DNA from 4 places in the Erwinia sp. SLM-02 genome. Region 3 is predicted to be linked to each of the others. Evidence: riboswitches for the same ligand, from Rfam matches in the RefSeq annotation. Region 3 holds a riboswitch; each other region holds the start of a gene.

Region 1 (4,577 bases), on a different contig from region 3:
CGAATGTGTTCCAGACGATCGCTGAGCGCCTTCGCACTGACCGCGCTCTGTTTTTTACTTAACAGGGCAAAGCGGCCGGTGGCGACGGTATACAGCACATCCTCTTCGCTCAGCCGCAGCCGCGAACGCACCGTTGCGGCCAGGGCTTTCAGCAGCGTTTCAACCGCATCCATTCCCATCGACCGGGCGATTTCATAGGCGCGGGGCATATCAATACAGTCGATAAGCGTCAGCGTCAGCGGATCAAAGCTGGAGGCGCGCTGCAGCAGGCCGATATCCTTGAGCAGGCGCTGACGGTTGGGCAACTGCGTCACCACGTCCTTGTAGCCTGCGGTATACCAGGCATCAAGATAACCGCTGACCAGCCCTGCCAGCAGTTCCAGCATCGTCGACTTGTGTTCATCAAAGGTGTGCGGCTGGGTATGGGTAATGCACAGCGTGCCTACCGAAATGCCGTCGCGCGTTTGCAGGGGTATACCCGCGTAGAACCGGATAAACGGCGCGCCCAGCGTGAAAGGATTCTGGCTGAACCGGGGGTCGAGCAGCGTGTCGCTGCAGATCAGTCGCTCATCGCGGCGCGCGGCCTGGCGGCAGAAAGCATCATGCAGCGAGCTTTGAGGGACATCCAGACAGCAGGCCGCTTTAATATACTGATTTTCATTATCCAGAACCGAGACAAAGCAGCCCGGGATCGCCAGCAAATCACTGGTGAGCAGGGTGAATTTTTGCAAAATATCATCGCGGATAGCATCTTCAGATTTGAGCATCTCAAGGGCAGCCAGGCGTCTGACATCATCGTTACTGAAGGTCCCACTCATGGTTTGGATTCGCATTAAAGAGTTGATGGCTGCTGACCCCGTCAGACTATCACGATTCATCTCTCTGACTGGTCGATCTTCACTGCTGTCATCACGAAAATAATTTTTAATGATAGTGAAGAGATTGCATCATTCCAATGCGGCCGCGCATTTTGCTAGCAGTGCGTGCGAAACTGTGACGGGAATCATGGCTCAGAGAGCCATGTCGGTGTTTTCCTGATGGTTTTTGCGGCGGCGCCAGCCAAGCCCGGGGGCAATCAGCGTGACGAAGTCGGTGAGGATCTGGCGATACTGGGCTGCGGTAAATTCATAGGGAAGCTCCAGCCTCAGTTCGTCCACTTCGCGCAGGATCGGGTCGTTAACCAGGCGCTCCAGGATCTGCTCCGCGCTGCCCACGATATCCTGTGAGAACAGCGTGCGGCGCGGACCCTGCGGGGTGAGCGTGCGCGCGTAGCGGCCGGCGGCGAATTCCGCATAGCGGCGGCGCGTATTGCTGTCCGCACTGTCGGTGGGCACGATCACCCGGCCTGCGGCGATGCGCGGTCGGCGTGCGTCCTCTTTGCGCCAGTTCTGGCGATAAACGGCAATCTGCGCCTGCTGGGCCTCGTAATAGTTGTTCGTCTCTTCCCCGGATGTGAGGTTACCGATCAGCATGTTGAAGCCGTTCGCCGCCGCCCACACCGCCGATTTCAGCGAGCCGCCGCCGTACCACAGGCGGTCAACCAGGCCCGGCGAGTCGGGATGCAGGCGCGGGCGCTGCTGATTGCCTGGCGAAGCGATCAGGGTATTTTCATCCGCCAGCCAGCGGCCGCTGAGGTTATCCCGCAGGCGTCGGACCCGTTCGTAGGAAAAATCCTCCTGTCGCCAGTCGCCGGAAAACAGCGCCGGGCCGATCAGCTCCAGGTGGTTCGGCTGCCCGGCGCTGAGGCCGACGTTCAGCCGCCCGCGCGACAGCACGTCCACCGTCAGTAAATCTTCCGCCAGCCGGAACGGGCTTTCATAGCCCATCTGGATCACCGCGGTGCCCAGCTCGATATGCCGGGTGCGCTGCGTGGCGGCGGCGAGAAAGGTGCTCGCCGAGGAGACGCCGTGCTCCAGATGGCGCTGGCGCACCCAGGCGCCGTTGTAGCCCAGCGATTCCCCCAGCTCAAACAGCTGCAGGGTCTCTTCCAGCCCCTGGAGCGGGGCGCTGTCCGGGTAGTTGCCGGGAGTGAGAAACGCGATATGCGATATGGCCGGTTTTGTCATGGTGTCCATCCGTTCAGACCTGATGTGGGAGAGGCGCGCTGAAAAATCCTTCAGCATCGGGCAATTGTGTTGCCTGCCCGGCGCTTTGCAAAATGCTGAATCCGGCACACTATTTTCATCCGGCGAAAACGGTCGTCGAAATAAATCCATCTAAACGCTTGCGGTTGCGCTCAGGATGCAATAAAAAAGTCTCTGTCAGGGGAGTCTCGCCGAAGAGACTGAGAGGCTGATTGCGATTTATCGCGGCTCAGCGACCCTTAGAACCTGACCCAGTTGATACTGGCGTAGGAAGACCTGACGTGCCGCCTCGCCGCACGCCTTATCGGGCAGATCGCAGCCGCCGAACGCCGATACTCTCCCTTCTCACTATCGCGGGTCTTCTTAGTTATCTGAGAGGCCGGTATGACGTTTGTAACAACTCTCCCTGAATATTCCGCCGGGGCGACATCGTGAGCCACTGGTCGGTCCTGGGTTCCGGCGTGACCGGGCTGTGCGTGGCGACCGCGCTGGCCGACGCCGGAGAAAAGCTGGAAATTATCACCTCTGAAGAACACGGCCCTGCGTCATATTTTGCGGGGGGGATGCTTGCGCCCTTCTGCGAAGGCGAAGGTGCGCCCGAGGACGTTGTCAGGCTGGGGCAGGGGTCCGCCGACTGGTGGCAGGCGCACGTCAGCGGCGTGGAGCGCCAGGGCACGCTGGTCATCGCGCCGCCCCGCGACAGCATGGAGCTGAACCGCTTTGCCAGAATGACTCAGGGCCATGAGTGGGTGGATCCGGGCAGCGTGGAGGACCGCCTGGCCGGGCGCTTCGCACGCGGGCTGTTTTTCCCCAGCGAAGGGCACCTCGACCCGCGTAAGGCGATGCAGGAGCTGCGGCAGAAGCTGCTGGCCGCGGGCGTGGCGATCCACCACGGCAAAGCGACGGGCAAAATCATTGACTGCCGGGGCATTCATGCCGCGCCGCTGCTGCCGGAACTGCGCGCCGTGCGCGGGGAGATGCTGATCCTGCACAGCGATGAGGTGCAGTTTTCGCGCCCGGTCCGCCTGCTGCACCCGCGCTTTCCCTGCTACCTGGTACCGCGCAGCGAGGGGCGCTTTATGCTCGGTGCCACCATGGTGGAAAGCAACGACGCCAGCTCCATCAGCGCCCGCGCGCTGATGGAGCTGCTGAGCGCGGCGTACACCATCGACCCGGCGCTGGCCGAAGCGCGGGTGATTGAAACCGGCAGCGGCCTGCGCCCTTCCTACCCGAATAACCTGCCGGATATCCGCTACCGCGACGGCACCTTCCACGTCAACGGCATGTACCGGCACGGCTTTCTGCTGGCACCGATCGTGGCGCAAAATCTTATCCAACAGCTGTCGCAGGAGACGCGCTGATGCACATTTTACTGAACGGTCAGGCGACCGAAACCCGGGCCGCTACCCTGACGGCGCTACTGGACGAGCAGCAGATCGATCGCAGCTGCGTGGCCTGCGCGCTGAACGGTGACTTCGTGCCGCGTGGCCTGTATGACGCCACGCCAATTCACGAAGGCAGCAAGATTGAAGTGCTGTCGCCAATGCAGGGGGGTTGAGATGAACTTTTACGATTACGCACCTGAATCACGCTTTCTGCTGGGTACGGCGGGCTATCCGTCGCCGGACGTGCTGGGCCAGGCGATTGAAGCCTCCGGCACTGAGATTATCACCGTCAGCCTGCGTCGTGAGGGCGGGGCGGGCGGCGCATTCCGCGACCTGCTGACCCGGCTGAACAAGCGCGTGCTGCCTAATACGGCGGGCTGCCATACGGTGAAAGAGGCGGTGACCACCGCGCATATGGCCCGCGAGCTGTTCAACACCCGCTGGATCAAACTGGAAGTGATCGGCCATGCCGATACGCTGCAGCCGGACCCGTTCGGGCTGGTGGAAGCGGCGCGTATCCTCTGCGAAGAGGGATTCCAGGTGTTTCCTTACACCACCGAAGATCTGGTGCTGGGCGAGAAGCTGCTGGAGGCGGGCTGCCAGGTGCTGATGCCGTGGGGTGCGCCGATTGGCTCCGGCCAGGGGCTGCGCAATATCGAAGGGCTGCGCACCATGCGTGCGTGGTTTAAGGACGTGCCGCTGGTGGTGGATGCCGGGATCGGCACGCCGAGCCAGGCCGCGCAGGCGATGGAGATGGGCTTCGACGCGATCCTGCTGAACACCGCCGTGGCGAAAGCGCAGGATCCGGTGCGCATGGCCAGCGCGTTCCGCGATGCGATCCACGCCGGGCAGCAGGCGCTGCTGGCCGGGCCGATGGAGCGCCGCGATATGGCGGCGGCCTCCACGCCGGTCTTTGGCCTGGCGGAGTTTAACTGATGGATCGCTACCAGCGACAGACCATGCTGCCGGAGATCGGCCCGCAGGGGCAGCAGAAGCTGGCACAGGCGCGGGTGCTGGTAGTTGGCGCGGGCGGCCTGGGGGCCACCCTGCTGCCGCAGCTGGCCGGCGCCGGGGTGGGCTTTCTGCGCGTCTGCGATGACGACCGGGT
Region 2 (4,577 bases), on a different contig from region 3:
GGAACATTTCCGGCCCAGATATGCAGCAGCAGCGACGGGCCGTACGCGCGGGCAAAGCCGCCTTTCGGCCGTGGCTGGAAATCGTCGAGCATTTGCGGAGCGGCAAAATCCTCGGCCAGAAACCGCTTCAGCTGCGGCTGGCGAAAGGTTTTCAGGTAGCCGGTCAGTCCGAGGCGGATCGTCTCCGTGTCATAGCCGGTGACCACCGGCAGCAGCCGTTCGGCACGGATACGCAGCGGATGGCTGCGGTCCAGCAGCTTCGCCACCGCCCGGTCGATGATGCTCACGATCTGCACCACGCTGAGCGTGCTGAGGTAGTCGCGGGCATGGCGGCGGATGTGCGTGGACAGCGCCTCAATCTGCGCTTCGGTCAGCTCCGGTACGCAGACTTCCAGGCGTTCGCCCTCGCGGCTGAAGTGCAGGCTGCGCCACTGCACCTCGCTGGCGTCCAGGCCCGGCAGATAACCGGCGACCTCCCTCACGGCGTCACCTGCGCCGCGCGGAGAAAATCCTCCATCGCCAGCGAACAGCCCCGGGCATCCGTCCCGGCCACCCTGCCCAGCAGCCGGAAACCGCCTGCCACCCTCACGCCCGCATCTTCGGTCAGGATGGCGGCCGCGCAGTTAAAATGCGCCAGATCGTGATGCACCAGTACGCCAATCTCCCCCTCCGGGACATCCTCTCCGGTCAGCGGATTAACCACGCGGGAACGGATCCAGTGCGGGCCGGATTTCACCGGCGGGCAGACGGCGTTACCGTCGTCGTAGAACTGGCTGCTCAGCTCGGTCATGCCGTACATATTGATGCAGCGGCTGCGCGGTACGCCAAGCATGTCCGTCAGCGCATCATAGAATTCGTCCGGCTGAATTTCCCGCGACTGGCCTTTAAACCCGCCGGTATCCAGAATTCGGCTGCCTGCGGGCAGGCGGAAGCGGCGCTGCTGGCGCTGCATCTCATCCAGCAGGTGGACAAAGCTGTAGCTGGCCCCCAGCAGCGCATAGGGTTCGCCGGTGCTTTCCGCATGTTCCAGCGCGGCGAACAGGCGCGGCAGTTCCAGCCCGCTGTCGGCGCTGACCAGCACCTCGCTGTCCGCGGTACCAAATTCCGCCACCGCCAGGGTTAGATAGTGCGCCAGCGAAGAGTTGGGCAGCGCGCGGTTATCCGGAAACAGGATCCCCATGCGGATGCGTTCCGTTCCGGCCATAAAGCGGCGGCGGAAGTTCAGGCGCATTGACTGTTTCCACACCTCCAGCGTGGGATGGTAGCTGCGGCCCCGCACGCTGCCGGTGGTGCCGCTGGTCATAAACACCGTGGAGATTTCTTCCACCGGGCGACAGCTGAGCGTCAGATCCTTGAAGGCGGTGATCGGCACGGCGGGGATTTTCTGCCAGCTTTTTACCGTCAGCGGGGTGCGCCCTCGCTGGATGGCAAAGCGACGATAGGAAAGATTGTGTTCAAACTGATAGCTGAAGATATCCAGCGCCAGCCGGTTGAAGTCGGCGTCGGTGGTATCGTCGCGCTGCAGAAAGGTCAGTAAGGCTGAAATGATTGCCGCTTCGGTCATGTCCGTTTCCATCCTGGTATTGTGCAACGGCTCCCCGGTAACGCATGGAGAGCGAGATCTGTCCGCTGCAAAGCACAAAGATGGAAAAAGGGCGTGTGGGCACCCATTGTCCCGCATCCCTACGCCGGTATTAGCCGGATCAGGTTCGGAGGGTCACCACGCTGTTTGAACGTATCAAACCGGTGGAATCTCAGCCCCCTGACAGGGCACCCCTTGGAACAAGGCGCAGTCTAGGGCGCGCGTGGACCGGGTGTCAAGGTGATTACAATTCGTCACAAACTGTCGGGTTTAAGAGGCTCAAGGTTACGTTTCTCTGCGGCTGGCGAATGAAACAGGGTGGGGAATTAATTCCGGAAGGTTATGGATAATATATTTCTGGTGACGGATGTGTTTATTTTATTAAACAGAGAATAAGATTATTCCTGCCTTGATTCTGTCTTCAACCTCATCAACTCCTTCACTTTTCGTGAGTTATCGCTTCCCTGTTTAATTAATTGCGTTGCCAGGTTCGGATAATTCTCATAATGCTGTCAGGTAAGCATTATTTATATGGGAGGACCAATTTTTCCGTGTAACTTTATGTATACAAAAAGACGTAAAAAGACATGGATTATTACAAACAAAGGGCTTTCATTAATGTTCAACTTTAAAACGACCTTGTTACTTTCTGTTATTGCCCTCACCGCCTGCGGTGGAGGCGGCGGTGGCGGTGGCGACGACAGCGCACCGCCGGTCACCACCTCGCCGGGCGAAACCGACAACGGCAGCGGCGGCGAGAATAACGGTGGCACCACCCCAACGCTGCCCACTTCACCGGCAGCCAGCTACGCCACCGGCGGGACAATTTCCGGCTACACCTACACCACGCCGGACGGCAGTGAATACACCATGCGCCAACCGGGTCTCGTCGTGACTGGCGTATTCACCCAGATGCTGACCCGCACCGACGGCACCCAGGTTTCCGCCACGTCCTGGTGCTGCGGCACGATGAGCTACACCACCTACGGCACCTGGACGCATTTTGAAAAGGGCACGCATGACGTGTTCTACACCGGCGATGCCACGCTGGCGGCCAACGTACCGACTCAGGGCACGGCGACCTATGCCGGTAGCGGCATGCGCGAAAGCACCCGCAGCGACGCCACCTTCAACGTCGATTTCGCGGCAAAAACCATTAACGGCAACATCGCCGCCGGTGCCGATTACGGCAGTGCGGTCGCCATGCAGGGCAAAATCAGCAACGGCGGCTTTAGCGGTGACGCCCAGTCCGGCGGCGAGAACGGCACCTTTATCGGCCACTTTAACGGTCCGGCAGCCGAAGAGCTGGGTGGCATCGCGCAGTTCAACGACGCCACCAAGAACACCTCGTTTGGTGCGACGAAAAAATAATCCCTTTCCGGCCAGCCCGCCTGGCCGGTTTTCCTGTGATGGTAATTTCTATGAAAGTCCGGGCTTTAGCTGTGCTGGGATTATTGTGCCCGGTCAGCCCCCTTTTGGCCGCACCACCTGAAACCCAGTATCTTCCCGCCGCCAGTCATTTGGAGCGGCTTGCGCAGCCGACTACCACAGGCGACAGCCGCCGTACGCAGCGCATCAACAACAGCGATCTTGCGGCTCAGCCTGAATTGGCCAGAGCGATGCTGGACCAGGCCGTCCACGAAGGCCAGTGGCCGATCGTGCGCGCGATTTTACCGGTTTACGCCGCGTCCCCGCAGCCGGACGAGATACTGATTCACTTTGCCCGCGCGGGTCTGGCCCGCAGCGAGGGGCAGTACGATCGGGCGATAAAACACTACCGCGCGATACTCAGCGCCCACCCCGATTTTGCTGCGGTGCGGCTGGAACTGGCGCGGGCGATGTATGAAAACCGGCAGACCGACGCCGCGGAATATCAGTTCCGCCGGGTGCTGAGCAGCAATCCGCCGGAGAATGTTCAGCAGATTATCGCCCAGTACCTGGATCGTATTCACAAGGGCAGCCCGCTTACGGGGAGTTTCAGCCTCAGCTATCTTAACGACAGCAACGTGAATAACGCCTCGTCGGGGGACACCGTACGCATCGGCGATCGCCTGTTTATCCGCAATAAAGACAGCCTGCCGCAGCGCGGTGAGGGCGTGCAGTTCAGCGGCGCGCTGCAAAAAGACGTGGCGCTGTATAATCAGCACGGTCTGCGCTTCCTCGGCACGGTGTATGGCAAAAGCTACTGGAACAACCACCGCTTTGACGACGTCACCGGGCGCGTTTACGCTGGCTATCAGTGGCGTGATTTCCGCCAGCAGTTCGCCGTTTTACCGTTCTATGAACAGCGTTGGTACGGCACCGAAAGCTACTCCTCCGGCCCCGGCGTGCGTGCGGAATACAGCACTCTGCTCTCTCCCCGCTGGCAGATAAGCCAGGCGCTGGAGTATCAGAAACTCGGCTATGACAACGGCGACTATGCGTTCCTGCGCGGCCATAACCGGCTGTCCTCCACCACCCTTTCCCACGCGCTGAACTCGCGGGTTTCCCTGTTTGGCGGCGTGGACTTGCTGGATCAGCAGACGCTGACGCAGAGCGAGAATAACCGCCGCATCGGGCTGCGTACCGGCGCCCAGGTTGATTTGCCCTGGAAACTATCTTTCTCCGCGATGGGCGCGTTTTCCCGCCGTCAGTACGAAGCGGACAGCGATATTTTCTCCATCCGGCGCAGGGACAACGAGCAGTATTACAGCCTGGCCGTCTGGCACCGCGATCTCGACCTGTTTGGTCTTATGCCAAAGTTGAATTTCACCTACAAACGGGTAAACAGTAACATCGATTTTTACGACTACCATCAGCGCAATATCAGTATTTCGCTGGATAAAAACTTCTGACAAACCGATCGCCGCCCGGCGTTATGCGCGGCGATTAACGGCTAAGGTGGAAAAATCGATGACGACACTACGTGGTTTCAATCATCTCTGGCGTGACCGCAACGACACCTCTGCACTTAAAACGCCGCGCGTGCTGATCCGGGTTTTTGTTAAACCCGGAG
Region 3 (4,577 bases):
TCGGCTTTAAACGCGCCAATCTGTTCAGCAACGATAATCGGCGCGTGGTCCGGGTTCACGTACCAGTCCAGCATCAGCGTGACGTTTTCCGCAGCGGCGGCGTGGCCCGCGATGGCCGTACCCAGCAGCAGGGCGCAGAGGTTCTTTTTCATTTTGCTGTTATTCCTTGTTATGTCGTTTGCAGGTCGTTATTCCGCCGCCCAGTTAATCAGGCGGCGCAGCAGGCTATCGACGGCTACCCAGAGCAGCACCGTCATCAGAATTAAAATAAACAGCGCGGCAAACAGCTGGTCGGTCTGCATCCGCGCATTGGCGTTGAGCATCAGGTAGCCCAGCCCTTCGGCCGAGCCGACCCATTCACCGATAATCGCCCCAATCGGCGCCACGGCTGCCGCCATGCGCAGGCCGGTGCCGAAGGCGGGCAGCGCCGCCATCAGCCGCACGTGCCGCAGCAGCGCCCACGGCGAAGCCCCCATGGTGCGGGCGAGATCGAGGTAGTCGTTATTCACCCGGCGCAGGCCGTCGAAGAAGGCCGAGGTGACCGGGAAGAAGATCACCAGCACCGCCATCGCCACCTTGGCGCTCATGCCGAAGCCGAACCACAGCACCAGCAGCGGCGCGAGGGCAAACACCGGGATCGCCTGGCTGGTCAGCACCAGCGGCATCAGCCAGCGCTGCAGGCGCGGGGAAAACACCATGCTCAACGCCAGCAGTGCGCCGAGCAGCACGCCCAGCAGCAGGCCGCTGACCACTTCGGAAGCGGTGACCAGCGAGTGGTACGCCAGAAAACCCCGCCCCTCCCACAGCGCCTGCGCCACGGCGGCGGGCGTCGGCAGCAGAAACGCCGGAATATCGCTCAGCGTTGCCAGCCACCACAGCAGCACCAGGCCGATAAACACCGTCAGCCCGCGCCCCCATTTTGCCAGGCGGCCGTCCTGTTGATGGTTCATTCTGCGGCCCTCACCAGCTGTTGCAGCAGCTCGGCCTGGCTTTTCAACAGGTCGACATCATCCGGCGCGCGCGGCGGCAGGCCGCCGATATGATGACTGTCATCAATACCGGCCGGATGCGGCGAAAGCACCAGCAGCCGGTGGCTGAGGCGGCAGGCCTCCATCGGGTCATGGGTGATCAGCAGCACGGTGTGATCGGCCAGCAGCTCGGCGGCCAGGGTCTGGATGGTGGCGCGGGTGATGGCATCCAGCGCCGAAAACGGTTCATCCATCAGCACAATCGGCCGGCGCTCGTACAGCGTGCGGGCAATCGCCGCCCGCTGGCGCATGCCGCCGGAGAGCGCGGCGGGGCGATCGTCGCCGTGGCCGCTCAGCCCAACGCGCGCCAGCAGATGTTCCGCCCAGTCGCGGTCGGCTTTTTCCCCGCGCAGGCGAGGCCCGAGGGTGATGTTTTCCCGCACCGTCAGCCACGGATAAAGCAGATCCCGCTGGCCCATATAGGCAATGCGCCCCGGCACCGGCAGGCCGTCGCTGGCCGTGACCGTGCCGGAGGTAGCCTGCGCCAGCCCGGCGATAATCTTCAGCAGGCTGGTTTTACCCGCGCCGCTGGCCCCGAGCATGGCGACGAAGGTGCCGCCCTCAATGCTGAAGTTCAGCCGCTCGAAGATCACCCGGCTGCCGAAGCGCAGGGTCAGGTCGCGGATTTCGATGGCGGGGCGGGGATCCACGCCGTTCACCACGCGTTTACCGGTTTTTCGACGGCGTTCAGGCCCATCTGCCAGAAGGCGCCTTCCAGCCGGGTGGCGGTGGTAAAGATTTCGCTCAGCCGTTCAAAGCGGGCGTCGGCACCGCGCTGCTGGCCCACGCGGTCGAGCAGCTCAATCGCCGCTTTCACACCGTCCAGATAGCCCTGGTCGCTGTAGTTCTGCATCCATGAGGCGTAAGGATTATCCGCCATCACCGTGGCCGGATCGGCCAGCAGGCGCAGGCCAACTTCCGCATAGCCCGCCACGCAGGGCAGCAGGGCGGCCAGCAGTTCCAGCGCATCGCCAGAGTGGCCGATGTCCAGCACGTAGCGGGTGTAATTGATGGTTTCAGTGGCTTCCGGCTCGCGCGCCATCTGTTCTTCGTTCAGCCCCCAGCCGGCGCAGTAGCCGACGTGCAGCGGCAGTTCGGCGACGATGTTATTCAGCGATCCGGCGGCGGCGCGGATTTCCGGCAGGGTGTGGAATTTGGTGACCAGCAGGGCGTAGGCGCGGGCGAAGTGGACGAGGAACAGATAGTCCTGGGTCAGGTAGCGGCGGAAGGCGGCTTCCGGCAGCGTTCCGGCACCGAGCTGTTGCAGGAACGGGTGGGCAACGTAGTGTTCCCAGTGCTGTCCCGCATCCTGGCGCAGGCGACCAAACAGACCGAATTCGAACATTGAAGCAGGCATAAGATCTCCAAAATCGTGGTGGAGATCCGGGGTGCGGCGGCGGTGTGAAGAGGCAAATACCGATCTGTGTTTGCCAACCCGTCCCTTCGCTGGCATGACCCAGATCAGGTTCAAAGGGTTCGGCATTGCTGCCATCTCAGCCCGTTACAGGACACCCCTCGGAGGCGGTTGTTATACGATATTTATTTTTTGATTACAATCGATTGATTGGGGGTGGCGTTTCAGCCGACTGGCTGTTCGCCCGATCGGGCTGCTCAATAGAAGCTCCGTGTTCCAGCTGACTGGTTGCTCCCCCGCTCGGGCTGGTCCTCGCGCCGCTACGCAGTTCCCTCACTGCGTTCGTCAGCCGGTCGGACCGTCAGAGACGGACTTTCCTGATAGCACGGCGTATCAGCTGACTGGTTGTTCCCCCGCTCGGGCGGTCCTCGCGCCGCTGCGCGGTTCCCTCACTGCGTTCGTCAGCCGGTCGGACCGTCAGAGACGGACTTTCCTGATAGCACGGCGTATTAGCTGACTGGTTGTTCCCCCGCTCGGGCTGGTCCTCGCGCCGCTGCGCGGTTCCCTCACTGCGTTCGTCAGCCTGTCGGACCGCCAGAGACGGGCCTTCCATGGCCCGGCTCTGACTTTCACCCGCGTCCATGCGGGTGAATCCTGGCCTCCTCGCTCCGTTCAGCGCTGCGGATTGCCCGCTCGGGGGAGCAACCAGTCCGCTTTTTACTCAGGTGTTGTCTGTGGAGGAAACATGGCTTTCGTGCTTTATGCCACGCTGGCGGATGATTTGAACACTGGGGTTGTCAGGTTGCTTTTAGCGCCGGTTTATTTCTTAGGAGTCATATTCAGTGTGAATGTTTTTTGCTGGCATTCAGAGCAATTAAAGGGGGATTAACGTTTGCCGGCCGCTTAACAGAAACTCAGGGTTTCCACTGACTGGCGCCTTCTAACAGCCCGAACAATGCAAGAAAGAGGGGCGGCCTCGGTGGCTGGCGGGTAATCCGCAGCGCCGAGGTGGAGGCATTACGCCAGGAGAAGGTAGCAGGGATGCTGCCATCAGGCCGGGCTTGAACAGGGATGTTCAATCCCGGCCGATCCGTCGGCGAAATGCCGGAACCGAGGGAGCCGCATCGCGGCGCGAGGACCGGCCGCCAGCCACCGAGGCCGCCCCTTTTCCACTATCCCCATCGCGAAAAAAAAGCCGAACCAGCAACAACCGATTCGCCCATGGCTCGATTCTGACTCTCCCCCACGTCGTTTGGTTAACTCCTTGCTTCGTTCTGCACTAATGCTCGGCGGCATGGCGTGCCTTAACAAAATTTAATGCTGGGGCGGGTCATCGCCGGGGGAAATCCACCATCGATCCTTAACTGTTGCGGGTTGAGGTAGATACTCGCCTGTTCACCCCCTGGCGTGGATTATTAAGTTCTTTTCAGGTTGCCTGTTTTTACTTGTGGCCCTGAGCGGGCGGCGATCATACTGCGCGCAAATGCCCGATTCTGTAAGGAACCTCATCATGTCGCAGTCGCTTTATTCACGCTATGTTGCCGCCCGCGCGGACCACCCTCAGCTTTATGCCCGCGATCTGGCGGCGGTGCTGGAAACCAGCGAGGCTCAGCTTGCCGCTGCGCGCGTGGGCTACGATGCCCGCCGTCTGGTCGATGAGCCAAAAGCTCTGCTCGGCGCGCTGGCGTCAGTCGGTGAGCTGAAGGCGATTACGCGTAACGACTGGGCGGTGCACGAGCAGGTGGGTCACTACGTTAATCAGCAGCTGGACGGACACGCGGGGCTGATCCTCAATCCCGGCGGCATCGATTTACGCCTGTTCCTCAAGCAGTGGCACAGCGCGTTCGTGCTGGAGGAATCCTCCCCGCGCGGCGTGCGCCACAGCCTGCAGTTCTTCGATGCGCAGGGTGACGCTATCCACAAAGTCTACACCACCGAAAACAGCGATATGGCCGCGTGGCAGCAGTTGATAGCGCAGTTTGCCCGCGAGGAAAACCCGGAACTGACGGTTGTTGCCGCACAGAAGCAGGCGTTCGCCACGGAAGTGGACAGCGCGCGGCTGGAAGACGAGTGGCGCGGAATGACCGACGTGCATCAGTTTTATATGATCCTGCACCGCCATCGTCTTTCCCGCCAGCAGGCGTTTAACAGCGTCAGCGACGATCTGGCCCGCCGGGTCGATAATCAGGCCGTTG
Region 4 (4,577 bases), on a different contig from region 3:
ACTTTCAGCAAAGGGATCAATGTTAATATTTTCACACGCTGCACTGGCCGGCGAAGCCAACTTTTCCGATGCCTGAACTTCTTCTTTCTTACTGAAATTAAACATATTTATAACCACTCTGTGAACGCGTAGATATGACGACAGACGAAACAGGATGAGGCATCCCATACCGCTAAGGAAAATTAGCATTGATAGCCTGTGCGACAGCAAAAAAGCAATAATACTGCCGATCCAGAGAACCCAGATCCCCCAAAGATAATATTGTGTTTTAGTTTCAAACATACCGACGTCCAACCTACATATGGATCACCCTGATGGATTTTTACCCGCCGAACAGTCAACGCCTGCACAGGAATAAGTCACGTTGCGTTCAAAGGATTTAATAATATATATCAGGAAATGGCACTTTAAGCTTAAAAAAAGCCATCTCTGGTGTCATGAATTAAAAGCGACAGGCGGAGGTAATTGAAAACTATTCCATGTTGCGTGCTTAAAATCTTCCACGATGTGAATCATATTAGAATTTAACGGGGAGATAAACCTAAAGGTCATTATATCTGTACTGAATTAAACACCCTGGCCTCACACAGCAGCGGGCCAGGGTAAACACGAAACCAGACTATTGATCGCCAATCATCCGCAAACTTTATTCTGACTCTGCACGGCACAGCGCGACGGTATCTTCAATTAAACGCCGGGCAATAGTGCCTGCAGGCGGCAGCAGCGGTAAGGCATCGTAGCGATACCAGCCCGCATCCAGCAGCTCTTTGGGGTCGATGTTAATTTCCCCCGAATCATAGTCGGCCATAAAGGCCATCATCAGCGACTGCGGGAACGGCCACGGCTGTGAGGAAACGTAACGCAGGTTTTTCACCTTAATAGACGCTTCTTCCATGACTTCACGCGCAACGGTCTGCTCAAGGGTTTCACCGACTTCAGCAAAACCAGCCAGCACGGTATAGATACCGTTACGGTGGCGGGTGTGCTGCGCCAGCAAAATCTCATCCCCGCGGCGGATGGCGACAATGATACAGGGAGCGATTTGCGGATAGTAGCGCTGGCGGCAGTGGCTGCACAGGCATGCCCATTCGGTTTTACTGTGATGCATCTCATGCCCACAGTAACCACACCAGCGATGTGAGCGGTAAAACTCCGCCAGCTGGATACCCCGACCGACCAGCTGAAACAACCCGGTTTCCTGACCAAGCAGCTGGCGCAGCGATCCGATTTCCTGTGCCCGGCTTTGACAGATCAACCAGACCGTTTCCCCCTGCCATTCACCGATGGGCGATCCTTTTGATCCCGTCAGTCCGAGCGATTCGGCAGATCCTCGCGGAATTTCGCCTTTTGGTAACCAAATTTTATGTTCGTGGCTGACAACCCACCAGCCAGTGTCTACGCTTGATATTTGACGTTCCATAACTTGCTTATCATCCTCAGCTCAAAGACTGGTTTGAGGTCAGGCATTAAAAATAATACTCACGGAGATGAACATGCTTAACCAGTTAGAAAATCTGGCCGCACGCGTTGGCGGCTGCAGTGAACTGGTCGATTTCTGTTTGCTCTCCCGCAAGCAGCTGCTGATTGCCTATTACCAAATGGCCGGTTTAAAGCCTAACAAGGAATCGCAGGCGGCGCTCGATGAAAATGCGCTGGATAATTTCTGTCAGAGCCTGGTGGATTATCTCTCAACCGGTCACTTCACCGCCTATGAACGTTTTATCAAAGAGCTTGAAGGCACCCAACAGCTGGCGCAGGCGGCGTTGATTTATCCCTCTTTACGCGCCAATACCGACCACATTATGCATATTTACGATACGTATCTGGAAAAGGCTATTGAAACGGATAACTCCGTCGATTTCCAGAGAACGCTTTCGCTGGTTGGCGAGGTACTGGCTGAACGCTTTGTGCTGGAAGATAAATTCATCAAGCTGGCTTTAGAAAAAGTGGCTGAAAATCAGAGGACTGAAGATGAGGCGCCCCTTGCCCCTTCCGCCTGATGCGTTATCAGATTGTGAATTGCTTGTAGTTTCCAAATAGCCCCTTTATGCTGAAGGGGCTATTTAGTTTGAGCAAAAAACATTTTGCTTTGACTGAAAACTGATTTTCTGGCGTTCAGGCCAGAATATCGGGCAGCATTTCTTGTCGGAGTGCCCCACGGGGCTGAGACCGTTAATTCGGGATCCGCGGAACCTGTTCAGGTTAACACCTGCGAAGGGAACAAGAGTAAAATCGTCTGTGATGATGCGAAATAAAATGTTTCACATCGTTCAAATTACTCCCGCCTCCAGGCAAGCAACTTTCCCTAATAATTCAGGAATTTGCTATGTCTACCGTTGAAAAACTTCTCGTTGAGAAAAAAACAAACCGCCGCGAACAGCGCGCTGAAGCTCAGCAGTTTATTGATTCCCTGCAGGGTACGGCATTCCCCAATTCAAAACGTATTTATCTGACCGGATCCCGGGACGATATCCGCGTTCCGATGCGTGAAATTCAGCTCAGTCCCACCGTCGTTGGGGGCAGTAAAGATGACCCAACGCTGGAAGAGAATGAACCGGTCCCGGTGTATGACACGGCTGGCCCCTACGGCGATCCGGCCGCCACTATCGACGTGCATCGCGGCATTGAAAAACTGCGCAGCGCCTGGATTAATCAGCGCGCCGATACGGAAGAAATGACCGAACTCAGCTCGGTCTATACCCAGCAGCGACTGGCCGATGAAGGACTGGATCATCTGCGCTTCGACAATCTCCCGCGCCCGCGCCGCGCACTGGCTGGCCGCTGTGTCACCCAGATGCATTACGCACGCCTTGGCGTGATCACCCCGGAAATGGAATATATCGCCATCCGCGAGAATATGGGCCGCGAACGCATCCGGGGTGAAATCCTGCTGCAACAGCATCCGGGCAACGGTTTTGGTGCCAGCCTGCCGGAAAATATCAGCGCGGAGTTTGTGCGCCAGGAAGTCGCCGCCGGGCGGGCGATCATTCCGGCTAATATTAACCATCCGGAATCCGAACCGATGATCATTGGGCGTAACTTCCTGGTGAAAATCAACGCCAATATCGGCAACTCCGCTGTCAGTTCTTCGATTGAGGAGGAGGTTGAAAAGCTGGTGTGGTCAGCACGCTGGGGCGCGGATACGGTGATGGATCTTTCCACCGGTCGCTATATCCATGAAACACGCGAATGGATCCTGCGCAACAGCCCGGTCCCGATCGGCACCGTACCGATCTACCAGGCGCTGGAGAAGGTCAACGGGGTGGCGGAAGATCTTAACTGGGAAATTTTCCGCGATACGCTACTGGAGCAGGCCGAACAGGGCGTTGACTATTTCACCATTCACGCCGGTGTGCTGTTGCGGTACGTGCCAATGACGGCAAAACGATTGACCGGGATTGTTTCACGTGGGGGATCGATCATGGCCAAATGGTGCCTGTCGCACCATAAAGAGAGCTTCCTCTACCTGCATTTCCGGGAAATCTGTGAAATTTGCGCCGCCTATGACGTATCCCTCTCACTGGGTGACGGCCTGCGCCCGGGATCGATTCAGGATGCCAATGACGAAGCACAGTTTTCCGAGCTGCATACGCTGGGAGAACTGACCAAAATTGCCTGGGAGTACGATGTGCAGGTGATGATTGAGGGGCCGGGCCACGTACCAATGCAGATGATCCGCCGTAATATGACCGAGCAGCTGGAGCACTGCCATGAAGCACCGTTTTATACGCTCGGCCCGCTGACCACCGATATCGCGCCAGGCTACGACCACTTTACGTCGGGAATTGGGGCCGCAATGATCGGCTGGTTTGGCTGCGCGATGCTGTGCTATGTAACGCCGAAAGAGCACCTTGGCTTACCCAACAAAGAAGATGTTAAACAGGGTCTGATTACCTATAAAATTGCTGCGCACGCTGCCGATCTCGCCAAAGGCCATCCGGGTGCGCAGATCCGTGATAATGCGATGTCGAAGGCGCGCTTCGAGTTTCGCTGGGAAGATCAGTTCAACCTTGCCCTCGATCCGCATACAGCCCGCGCCTATCATGATGAAACCCTGCCGCAGGAATCCGGTAAGGTGGCGCACTTCTGCTCAATGTGCGGCCCAAAGTTCTGTTCGATGAAGATCACCCAGGAAGTACGCGAATACGCCGCGCGCCAGCAAGCTCAGGCCGTGCCGATTGAGATCGGTATGGCGCAGATGTCTGATGAATTCCGCACTCGCGGCGGTGAACTGTATCACCGTGCCGATGCGCTTAAAACCGAGGAAAATGTATGAGTCGTGGTCCTTTTCCCGCAACCGATGCCCGGCTTGGGCTTTATCCGGTGGTGGAAACCGTAGAATGGATTGCCCGCCTGCTGGATTTTGGTGTGCGCACTATTCAGCTACGCATTAAAGATCGTCAGGATGAGGAAGTAGAGCAGCAGATCGCGGAGGCGATTGCCCTCGGTAAACGTTACCAGGCGAGGCTGTTTATTAACGACTACTGGCGTCTGGCGATCAAACATCAGGCCTATGGCGTTCACCTGGGGCAGGAAGATCTGGATATCGCCGACCTTGATGCGATTCACGCTGCCGG

What was found. A riboswitch is a leader RNA that binds a small molecule or an ion and turns the genes downstream of it on or off. The one in region 3 is predicted to bind thiamine pyrophosphate.
Region 1: another riboswitch for thiamine pyrophosphate. It lies ahead of PGH32_RS21555 (FAD-dependent oxidoreductase); the one in region 3 lies ahead of tenA (thiaminase II).
Region 2: another riboswitch for thiamine pyrophosphate. It lies ahead of PGH32_RS22275 (LuxE/PaaK family acyltransferase); the one in region 3 lies ahead of tenA (thiaminase II).
Region 4: another riboswitch for thiamine pyrophosphate. It lies ahead of thiC (phosphomethylpyrimidine synthase ThiC); the one in region 3 lies ahead of tenA (thiaminase II).

The regions. Positions count from the first base shown of each region.
Region 1 covers NZ_JAQISN010000005.1:83,616-88,192, reverse strand. The annotation lists gene PGH32_RS21565 (sensor domain-containing diguanylate cyclase) at 1-818, opposite strand, end outside; gene PGH32_RS21560 (LLM class flavin-dependent oxidoreductase) at 1,011-2,066, opposite strand; TPP riboswitch at 2,254-2,374, shown strand; gene PGH32_RS21555 (FAD-dependent oxidoreductase) at 2,516-3,445, shown strand; gene thiS (sulfur carrier protein ThiS) at 3,445-3,642, shown strand; gene PGH32_RS21545 (thiazole synthase) at 3,644-4,405, shown strand; gene PGH32_RS21540 (HesA/MoeB/ThiF family protein) at 4,405-4,577, shown strand, end outside.
Region 2 covers NZ_JAQISN010000005.1:238,932-243,508, reverse strand. The annotation lists gene PGH32_RS22280 (acyl-CoA reductase) at 1-482, opposite strand, end outside; gene PGH32_RS22275 (LuxE/PaaK family acyltransferase) at 479-1,564, opposite strand; TPP riboswitch at 1,664-1,788, opposite strand; gene PGH32_RS22270 (Slam-dependent surface lipoprotein) at 2,201-2,953, shown strand; gene PGH32_RS22265 (porin family protein) at 3,058-4,416, shown strand; gene PGH32_RS22260 (VOC family protein) at 4,475-4,577, shown strand, end outside.
Region 3 covers NZ_JAQISN010000001.1:1,165,568-1,170,144, forward strand. The annotation lists gene PGH32_RS05410 (ABC transporter substrate-binding protein) at 1-152, opposite strand, end outside; gene PGH32_RS05415 (ABC transporter permease) at 189-950, opposite strand; gene PGH32_RS05420 (ABC transporter ATP-binding protein) at 947-1,678, opposite strand; gene tenA (thiaminase II) at 1,684-2,385, opposite strand; TPP riboswitch at 2,450-2,554, opposite strand; gene PGH32_RS05430 (hemin-degrading factor) at 3,893-4,577, shown strand, end outside.
Region 4 covers NZ_JAQISN010000008.1:16,128-20,704, reverse strand. The annotation lists gene PGH32_RS24170 (bactofilin family protein) at 1-282, opposite strand, end outside; gene nudC (NAD(+) diphosphatase) at 647-1,420, opposite strand; gene rsd (sigma D regulator) at 1,494-2,000, shown strand; TPP riboswitch at 2,137-2,237, shown strand; gene thiC (phosphomethylpyrimidine synthase ThiC) at 2,327-4,276, shown strand; gene thiE (thiamine phosphate synthase) at 4,273-4,577, shown strand, end outside.